2 regions of the Streptomyces sp. NPDC050743 genome follow, and region 2 is predicted to be linked to the other one. Evidence: riboswitches for the same ligand, from Rfam matches in the RefSeq annotation. Region 2 holds a riboswitch; the other holds the start of a gene.

Region 1 (4,789 bases), on a different contig from region 2:
TACACGGCGCTGTCGATCAGTAGGGTGCCCTGGTAGCCGACGTCGGCGCGGAGCTGGAAGGCGCGTGCGTCGGCGTTGGCGCCGGTCATGACCACGCCGCTCAGGCCGTCATCGAGGGCCGGGCGAGGTCGGGGAGTGTACTGGGCGTGTTCGTGTAGCAGTACGCGTCCCTGCAGGAGCGGCACCGCTGCCACGGTATGGTCGAGCGTCTTCACGGCGGGCGGTCGCCGCCTGGGATCGGGGGCGTTGCTCATGAATCACCTCGCAGAAGGGTCCGGCACGTCCTTGCGTCCGGACGGAGAAGAAGCGCACAAGTAGATCTCGTGGAACTCCTCACGACCCAGGCCCGCCAGGTGAGCGGTCTCGGTCACGCTGAGGTGGTGCTGTCCCTCAAGCCGGGTGACGGCGTGAGCGATATGACGCGGAGTCTCGCGCCGGATGACGACTGGTTCGTTGGTGCGGTAGCCGAGCGCGGACAACTCGACCATGAGGGTGCGGTATTGCCATTCGCTGATCACGCCGAGGTCCACGGCCCGCCGGATGAGAGCGGCCATGGAGACCCCCCAGCGGGTTTTGAGATCCATGAGGCGGGCGACGTCGATGCCGGGCTTCAGCTCGCCCAGGATGACCTCGTGCGGCATGAGGAACTCGGCGGCGAACCGGTCGGCTTGGGTCTCCTGAGCGCGCCCCTCGCCCGGTTCGCGGTGCATGATCAGATGGCCCAGCTCGTGAGCGAGGCTGAAGCGCGAACGGTCACCAGGGGCACTGGAGTTGAGGAGCACCAGCGGCGCCCGGCCGTGCGGCCACTGGCTCACGGCGTCGAGTTCGCTGGTCCCCAGATCTCGGACTACAACCAGGGCGCCGGCGTCTTCGAGCAGCGCGACCAGGTCGTCGATGGGGCCGGCGGGAACGTTCCACTCTTCGCGTACCGTCTCCGCGGCGTCCGCGGGAGTGTCGAAGTCGTTGACCTCAATGGGCCTGAACCGGTGGGGACGACGAAGGGCTGCAGCCTGGGTCACCGCTTCGACCTGGAGGCGGGTGAGCGCCAGCGTCGCATGGATTCGGCGCAGCGCGGGGGCTCCCAACGAGGCCCGCTTGCGGTGGTGGATCAGCCCGATGCCCACCCCGGCCGTATCGGCAGCCTGGCACAGCATCTCGGGGGTGAAGTGAAGCGCGGCGGCGAACAGGAGCACCCGATCGGCCCGGACCGGGATCCGTCCGGCTTCGGCCCGGCTTACGTACCCCTGTGTGATGCGGCTGCCCTCCACGTGCGACATCCGCTCGGCAAGCTCGGACTGGGTCCACCCCCGAGAGTCGCGCGCCAGGGCGAGCATGGCGGGATCCGCCAGCAACTCCTTCTGATCACTCACGGTCCACCCCCATCCCTGGCGAGTCTCAACTCCAGCAAGGATACACGCTTTTATCCCTCAAAATATTCCGCGCATGATCCGCAGAGTGTCACGCCCTCAGGGATATCACGCGCCACTGACACTCCAACTACAAGCCTGTTGATCGTTGTTGGGTCGAGGTGAAGGACTCGCCTACACGATCCGCCCGAGACGGAGGTTCGCTCGGTGCGGTCCGAGACCGGCGGGTCCGCGCTGAGGACGAACAGCGCCGCGTCCATCGTCTTCAGCGCGGCCCGGGCCTGCTCGGTGTTGTGCTCGTGCACCGAGCCCGTGCCGGGGGTGTCGACCACTTCGATGCCCGCTGCCAGCTGTGGTGTGTCGAGGTGGACGACCACATCCTCCACACCCAGCCGGTTACCCGGGTTGGCGCGCTGCGTGACGAATCCGGGCAGGGCCTGAAGCGGATGCCACTTCCTGCGGCCGTCCCGGAACCGCACGCTCACCCCTTCCGGCGTTCCGGCCCGCACGGAGGTCGGCAAGGCGGTCACCGGCACCACGCCGGTGGGCAGCACCTGCCGCCCCAGCAACGCGTTGACCAGCGTGCTCTTGCCGCGCTTGGCCTCCCCGACCACCAGCACCCGGAACCGGTCCGCAGCCGGCTGTTCGCCCACTGCAGCCAGTACCCGCCGGTCTTCGGACGCCGAGATCCCGGCCGCTTCCAGCCGGGACGGGGCCGACCACAGACGCGTACCGGTTGAGGCCGATCCAGCGGAACAGGATGCGGTGAACGCCGTTCCGGAAGGCGATGAGGTCATCGTGGTCTCCAGCCGTCAGGCAGGGACCGTTGGCGAGCCGGTCGCGGCCCGCGGTTGGCGGTGAGCCCCTCCACCGTCCTCGTGACCTCCACGGTACGAAGCGGACCGGCAGGCCGCAAAGGAGTCCGTCCACCGGCTGGTTGCCGCGCCGGCCGCGCGCCAGGAGACTGCTGGTATCCGGCGATGGGGCTCGCCGCCAACCGCACCCCTGGGGTGCTGATGGCCTCTACCCGCTGACCATGCCCGCATTTGAGGAGGTCAGGCCCATGCCCCGGATCACCGTCGACATCGACTCCACCGCTTCGTCCACCATCCGCAAGCCCGGCGACGGCGCCTCCGGCTGCCTCAGCTCGGGCGGCTGGCCGGTCGGACACGGACGCGTCCCCGACACCCTCGACGCCGACGGGCTGCCCCTGGACGCCCTGGTGCTGATGCCCGAACCCGCCCTGGCCGGCGCCACCGTGCCGGCCTGGCCGCTGGGCGTCCTGCACCGCGCCGGCGCCGAGACCGCACCCGCTGCCCCGGTGCTGCTGTGCGTTGCCGAAGATCCTTCCTTCATCGACCTCGTGGACACCGACGACCTGCCCCGCTGGCACGCCGAAGGCGACGCCTGGGCCGCCGTCCTGGCACGCCTGCAACGCCAGGCTGCCAGCGAGGTAACCGACTGCGGCACTCGCGCCGAGGCTGAGCACCTGATCAGCGACGCTCATCACGCCTACGAGCGGCTCACGGGATGCCTCGAATGAGCGTGCGACGCCGACTCGCCCCGTGCAGTTCGGGAATTGCTGTCAACAGGTCTCGCTCACAGCTCGGCATTGCCGACAGCAGCCGCTCGGTAAGCCGAGCAGCCATCGGGCTCTTGGGCGCAGTCCTCCTGTCTCTAGCGACTCGACATGAACAGCCACTCGCTTTCTTCGACCGGTGCGCGGTCCTCCCGGCGCCGAGGACAGGTACGGGCAGATGTATGTGGGTGGCTGTGACGGCGCTGGGCTCGCGTCCGGTGGCATACACCGCGGTGGCCGCACGATGTTTGACTCGTGAGCCGACCGCTGCTCCCGTACTTGACCGCTGCTGGCCCCTGTTGGTTCTGGCGGCCGGCGACGCGGCGCGCACAGCCCTCTGCCGCGCCGTCAACCGACCCAGGCCACCGGCGGAGGAGTGGCTGTCGCACTGCCAGGGAGCAAGTTTTCCCTCCCGGCACACCGCGACGGCCCTGCTGGCGACCGGACTTGCAGCAGGGGCTGGGCCGGATACCGCCGGTGCCGTGGCCGCGCTCGTTGGCCTCAGCCGCGTGGCACTGCGCGTTCACTGGCCTTCGGACGTGGTCGGCGGTTGGCTGTTCGGCTACGGCTGGCTGGCCGCCTCGGAGATGGCGCGCCCGTGCGGCGGTTCAGAGTCGGTCCAGTGCGGAGGATGAGCCGTTGGCACCCCCGGGGGAAAGGGGTGCCAACGGCGCCTGGTGGGAGGCGGCGTCCTGGGGTGTCACGCCTCAGGCGGCTCGGCGCCGCGTCGACACGGTGCCCAGGGGGGTGGCCGATCCGGTCGTGGTAGTCGATCAGGGTGCGGGGGGAGTCCAGGGCGACCGCACCGACCAGGACCGGGGCGCCGTCGGGGCCGGGGCGGGTGTATCCCGCCACCATGCGCCGCTTGGCGAGGTCGCCGTCGAGGATGGCTCGAGCCGCTGCACGTGCGCCTGTACGGGATCGGTGACTGGTTGGCCCGGCAGGTGGAGCACCGTACCGGGAAGGCTGGCCGCCACGACGGTTCTCGGTCACGTCCAGCGTGGCGGCACGCCGAGAGCGTACGACCGGCGGCTCGCGACACGCTTCGGTCTCATGGGCATCTCCCGGCTGCGGCCGGCCGTGCCCCGGGGTACGGGCACGGCGGAGGCCGCCGCAGGGCATGTCGGGAGCGGGCGGTGTCGTGCGAATCGCGGCACCGGGTTCAGTTGGCGCGCAGGCGTGCCAGTGTCGCGTCGAGGTCGGCCTTGCGGGGCCGGTTGTAGGGGAGCTTGGCGAGCATGGCGGCCATGCCGCAGGTGTTGGTCACGGCGGAGAAGACCAGGCCGCCGGCGATGCCGGCGGACAGCAGCCGGAGGGCCGGGTGGACGAGCTCGCCCAGTGCCAGGCCGAGCAGGACGACCGAGCCGGCGGTGAGGCGGACCTGGCGTTCCATGCCCCAGGTCGCCTTCTTGCTTCCCTCGGGCCGGTGCAGGTCGTGGCCCTGGGCGGCCCAGGCGCCGGTGCCGCCGGCGAGTGTGGCGGTGTGGATGCCTGCGTCCGCGAGTTTGCGGCACGCGTTCTCGGAGCGGGCGCCGGAGGCGCAGACGACGAGGACCTCGCCGCGGTGGGCGGCGGTGCGGATGTCCGGCAGGGCCCGGTCGAGCTGGTCCAGGGGGATGTTCAGGGCGCCGGGTATGTGGCCGCCGGCGTACTCGCCGGGGGTACGGACGTCGATGACGGTGAGTTCCTGCAGGCGGCTGTGGGCCTGGCGGGGGTCGAGGGCGGTGGGGGTGGTCATGGCGGATGTCATCCTTGTGAGTCGTGGGTGCCCCGGGTACGGGAGCGCTTGTTTCCCGTGGGGTGTCGTCGAGGAGTGGTCGTGGAACTTGATCTGGCGGGTGCG
Region 2 (4,789 bases):
TGTTCACTCCCGTGCCCTGTGCGGAGGCCGCCAGCCAGGTGTAGCCGACCTCGATGGCGCAGAGACCGTCGCCGTTCGGCCAGGGACGCGGATCCCAGTAGGCGGTGGCCCCGACGGCCCGTCCCGACGACTTCTCCACCTGCGCGTACGGGGCCAGCTTCCCGGCGGCGGCACGGGCGTGCTGCAGGTCGATGTACTCCTCGACCTCGGCCGCCCGCGGCACCCAGGTGAACCCATAGGCGCTCCGGTCCTCCTCGGCCGACGCGGCCAGGTCCGCGGCGTGGCGGTGGTCCAGGGGCTCCAGGCGGACGAGCGCTCCGTCGAGAACCGGGCCTTGCAGCGTGAATCCGGCGCGTTCGTGCGGCGGTGGTGGCGGGAGCGGGTGCGGCTCAGTCATCGGGGGCCACCTGCGTGGCGAGGAAGTCCAGCAGGGCGGTGTTGAAGGCCTCGGGCTGCTCGGCGCCGGGCAGATGCCCGGCCTTCTCGATGACGGTCATGGTCGCGTGGGGGACGAGGCGGTGCATCGCCTCGGCATCCGCGACGGGTGTGTAGACGTCGTCCGCGCCGACGACGATCAGGACCGGTTCCCGTACCCCGGCCAACGTGTCCCGGTAGTCGGGGCGTTCGGCCCGCCCGCGCAGTGCCGCCGCCGCGCCGCGGGGGTCGGTGGCGCGCATCATGTCCAGGACTCGCCCGGCGACATCCGGCATCGCGGTGACGTTGTACGGGGCCAGCATCTTGTCGATCACCTCCCCCGCGTAGCCCGCCATCCCCTCGGCGAGGAGCCGGTAGGCCAGCCGGTTGCGGAACTCCTTGCCCTCGTCGGTCTCGGCGGGCGCGGAGGTGTCGGACAGCACCAGGGCGCGCACCCGCTGCGGGTGACGGCGCTGGAACTCCATGGTGATCTGACCGCCCATGGACACACCGCCGACCACCGCTCGTCCGATGCCCAGGTGGTCGAGGAGCGCGGCGAGGTCGTCGGCGAAGTCGGAGAGGAAGACCTTTCCGGGGGTGACGCTGCTGCGGCCGTATCCCCGCAGGTCGGGGGTGACGACCCGGTATCCCGCCTCGGCCAGTGCCTCGGCCTGGGGTGTCCACAGCGTGCGGTCGAAGGGGTGCCCGTGGATCAGAAGCACCGGCAGCCCGGCCGAGGGCCCGAGGTCGTCGTAGTGGATGGTGGCGCCACGCAGAGCTACGGCGTTGATGTCAGGCACACGGACTCCATGATCGGCGGATCGGCTGCGCGCAGCGTAAACCCTGCCCCCAGGGGCAAGGTCAACTCCCGCCCCCAGACGGCTGTCCGTGGCCTGCGATGCGAACGGCTCGCCCGCAATCGCTCCTCGGCACCGGGTCGTACGAGACGCCTCGTTCGGCGGAGGATGGGGCCGGGTTGTTCGCCGCCGCCGATGTCGTCGCCACCGTGGTGACCGGCTTGGGCGCGGCGTGCGTCGGGATGTCGTCGCGGAGGCGCTGTGGACATGAATCAGCCGGTGTCCGAAAAGCGGGAGACGGGCCAGCCGTCGGCGGGGATGGGGCCGTGGCGGTTCGTGGTCTGGTTCGGCACGGTCAGCCTGCTCGCGGACTTCGTGTACGAGGGCGCCCGCTCGGTCACCGGCCCGCTGCTCGCCTCGCTGGGAGCGTCCGCCCTCGTCGTCGGCATGGTCACCGGCGCCGGTGAGGCGGCGGCGCTGGGGTTGCGGCTGGTCTCGGGTCCGCTGGCCGACCGTACTCGCCGTTTCTGGGGGCTGGCGATCGCCGGGTACGCCCTGACGGTCGTCTCGGTGCCGCTGCTGGGTGTCGCGGGGGTGCTGTGGGCCGCGTGCACGCTGGTGATCGCCGAGCGGGTCGGCAAGGCCGTGCGCTCGCCCGCCAAGGACACGCTGCTCTCGCACGCCACCGCCGCCACCGGGCGGGGCCGCGGCTTCGCCGTCCACGAGGCGATGGACCAGATCGGCGCTCTCGTCGGCCCGCTGCTGGTGGCCGGGGTGCTCGCGCTGACCGGGAACGACTACGGCCCCGCGCTCGGTGTGCTCGCCGTCCCCGGCGTCGCCGTCCTGCTGCTTCTGTTCCGGCTGCGGGCCCGGATGCCGGACCCGGAAGCCTACGAACGCGAGGTGACGGCCGCGGCACCCACGACACCGCACGGGCCGGACGGGCGCCTGCCGAGGGCGTTCTGGACCTACGCCGGGTTCACGGCGGCCACCACCACCGGGTTCGCCACCTTCGGCGTGCTCTCCTACCACCTGGTCCAGCGCCATCTGCTGTCCGCCGCGTGGGTGCCGGTGCTGTACGCGGCGGCGATGGCCGTGGACGCGGTCGCGGCGCTGGCCACGGGCCGGCTGTACGACCGGCACGGCCCACGCGTGCTGATCGCCCTGCCCGTTCTCACGGCGGCCGTGGTGGCCCTGGCGTTCACCGACACGGTCGCCGTCGCGGTGGCCGGGTCGCTGGTGTGGGGCGCGGCCCTGGGCATCCAGGAGTCGACCCTGCGCGCGACGGTCGCGGACCTGGTGCCCAGCGGGCGGCGGGCGACCGCGTACGGCCTGTTCGCCGGCGTGGTCGGCGCGGCGAGTCTGGCCGGCGGCGCGCTCACGGGCGGCCTGTACGGCTACTCGATCCCCGTGCTGATCGCGGTGGTTGTCGCCGTCCAGGTGCTGGCCGCGGTGCTGCTGCTGGTCACCGGGACGAATCGCCGCTGAGGCAAAGGCGCGGCGGGCCCCTTCCCGTGGGACCGGTTCGGGAAGCGGTCGGTCATCTCCTCGCAGCGGCCGGTGAGTTGGTCGCTGGGAGCAGGGTCTCGACCGCCGTCGAGCAGCGACAGGCCGCTCTTGTCGCTCAGCCGCGTCGGATGGTGCTCTGTTGCCGCCCCGGCCGTCCGGCAGGAGACTGCTGGTATCCGGCGATGGGGCTCGCCGCCAACCGCACCGACGCGGTGCCGATGGCCTCTACCCGCTGACCACGCTCACGTCCGAGGAGGTCAGGGCCATGCCCCGGATCACCGTCGACATCGACGCCACCGCTTCCTCCACCATCCGCACGTCCGACGACGGCGCCTCCGGCCGCCTCACCTCCACGGGCTGGCCGGTCGGACACGGACGAGTTCCCGACACCCTCGACGACGACGGCCTGCCCCTGGACGCCCTGGTGCTGATGCCCGAACCCGCCCTGGCCGGCACCACCGTGCCCGCCTGGCCGCTGGGCGTCCTGCACCGCATCGGTGCGCAGTCCGCGCCCGCCGCCCCGGTGCTGCTGTGCGTGGCCGAGGATCCTTCCTTCATCGACCTCGTCGACACCGACGACCTGCCCCGCTGGCACGCGGAGGCCGACGCCTGGGCCGCGGTTCTGGCGCGCCTGCAGCGCCGGGCCGCCGGCCAGGTCACCTACTGCGGCACCCGCACCGAGGCCGAGCATCTGGTCAGCGACGCCCATCACGCCTACGAGCGGCTCACGGGATGCCTCGATTGACGGCTCACGGAACACCCGCCGCGTAGGCGATCGCGTCCGTCGGCCGGCCCGGAGCGCGGCGACGGCTCGCCGAAGTCGCCCTGTTGCGCGGACACAGACCGGCAACGGGTCCGTCAAGATTCACCCAAGCGCTGCACAGGAAACCCTTAGGTGAGGCTCACCTAACCTATGCTCACGTGGTCCCCAGGCAGCCCGCCCCCACCAGGCCGCCACCAGAGCACGACCCGGAGTTCTCCCCATGTCCAGCGCCAACATCGCCCTGCTCGGCGCCATCGCGGGCTTCACCATCTACCTCGGCCTCCCGCTCGGCCGGCTGCGCACACCGACGCCCCGCCTCAGGGCCGGGCTGAACGCCGTCGCCATCGGCATCCTCGTCTTCCTCGTCTGGGACGTCCTCACCCACGCCTGGGAACCGGTCGACGAAGCGCTGAGCGACCACCACTGGGCGACGGTCGCCTCCGGCGGACTCGTCCTCGCCGCCGGACTCGCGGTCGGCCTCGCCGGACTCGTGTACTACGACGCCTGGACCGCCCGCCGCCGAGCCGCCGCCGGGCGTCCCGCCGGTCCCGGCGCCGCCGTGGCGACGGAGCTGGCGCCGAAGGCCCGCAGCCAGGCGGCCTCCCTCGCCCTGATGATCGCGACCGGCATCGGCCTGCACAACTTCGCCGAGGGCCTGGCCATCGGCAACTCCGCCGCCAAGGGCGAACTCTCCCTCGCCGTGCTGCTCATCATCGGCTTCGGCCTGCACAACGCCACCGAGGGCTTCGGCATCGTCGCCCCGCTCGCCGCCGAGGGCGAACGCCCCTCCTGGGCCGCCCTCTTCCGGCTCGGCCTGATCGGCGGCGGACCCACCTTCCTCGGCACCCTCGTCGGTCAGCACCTCGTCAACGACACGCTCTCCATCGCGTTCCTGGGTCTGGCCGCCGGCTCCATCCTCTACGTGGTCATCGAACTCCTCGCGGTGGCCCGCAAGGCCAACCTGAAGACGCTCACCACCTGGTGCGTCCTCCTCGGTCTGCTCCTCGGCTTCGCCACGGACGCGGTGGTGACCGCGGCCGGAGCCTGAGCGCTCCCCGCCCCTCCGGCGGCCGTCGGACCGCGCCCTCGGCTTCCATGGCCGGTGCGCCTTCCTGGCGGGGTGTCAGTCGTGCGGCGGCAGGTGGCCGATCTGGTGGTCGGCGATGCTCAGCGCCTCGTCGACCAGGCGGCGCAGATGTCCGTGCCGCAGGGCGTACACGACCCGGCGCCCCTCCTTCCGGGTGGTCACGAGCCCGGCCAGGCGCAGCCGGGCCAGATGCTGGCTGACCGACGTCCGGGTGGCGTC

Evidence for each region. Region 2 has a riboswitch for fluoride ahead of ACIBJF_RS21790 (inorganic diphosphatase). Riboswitches for the same ligand answer to the same signal wherever they lie in the genome.
Region 1: it holds a riboswitch for fluoride, as region 2 does, so the genes downstream of both, ACIBJF_RS05960 (inorganic diphosphatase) here and ACIBJF_RS21790 (inorganic diphosphatase) in region 2, are expected to answer to the same signal.

What each region holds. Positions count from the first base shown of each region.
Region 1 covers NZ_JBITGJ010000004.1:5,777-10,565, forward strand. Annotated here, with positions in the region: gene ACIBJF_RS05945 (hypothetical protein) at 1-254, opposite strand, end outside; gene ACIBJF_RS05950 (helix-turn-helix domain-containing protein) at 258-1,370, opposite strand; gene ACIBJF_RS05955 (dynamin family protein) at 1,421-2,164, opposite strand; fluoride riboswitch at 2,335-2,400, shown strand; gene ACIBJF_RS05960 (inorganic diphosphatase) at 2,431-2,910, shown strand; gene ACIBJF_RS05965 (phosphatase PAP2 family protein) at 3,129-3,581, shown strand; partial or broken gene ACIBJF_RS05970 (6-phosphofructokinase) at 3,849-4,020, shown strand; gene ACIBJF_RS05975 (rhodanese-like domain-containing protein) at 4,109-4,684, opposite strand; gene ACIBJF_RS05980 (metal-sensitive transcriptional regulator) at 4,766-4,789, shown strand, end outside.
Region 2 covers NZ_JBITGJ010000021.1:124,871-129,659, forward strand. Annotated here, with positions in the region: gene ACIBJF_RS21770 (GNAT family N-acetyltransferase) at 1-397, opposite strand, end outside; gene ACIBJF_RS21775 (alpha/beta fold hydrolase) at 390-1,205, opposite strand; partial or broken gene ACIBJF_RS21780 (fluoride efflux transporter CrcB) at 1,331-1,482, shown strand; gene ACIBJF_RS21785 (MFS transporter) at 1,479-2,699, shown strand; fluoride riboswitch at 2,890-2,955, shown strand; gene ACIBJF_RS21790 (inorganic diphosphatase) at 2,986-3,465, shown strand; gene ACIBJF_RS21795 (ZIP family metal transporter) at 3,704-4,531, shown strand; gene ACIBJF_RS21800 (ArsR/SmtB family transcription factor) at 4,607-4,789, opposite strand, start outside.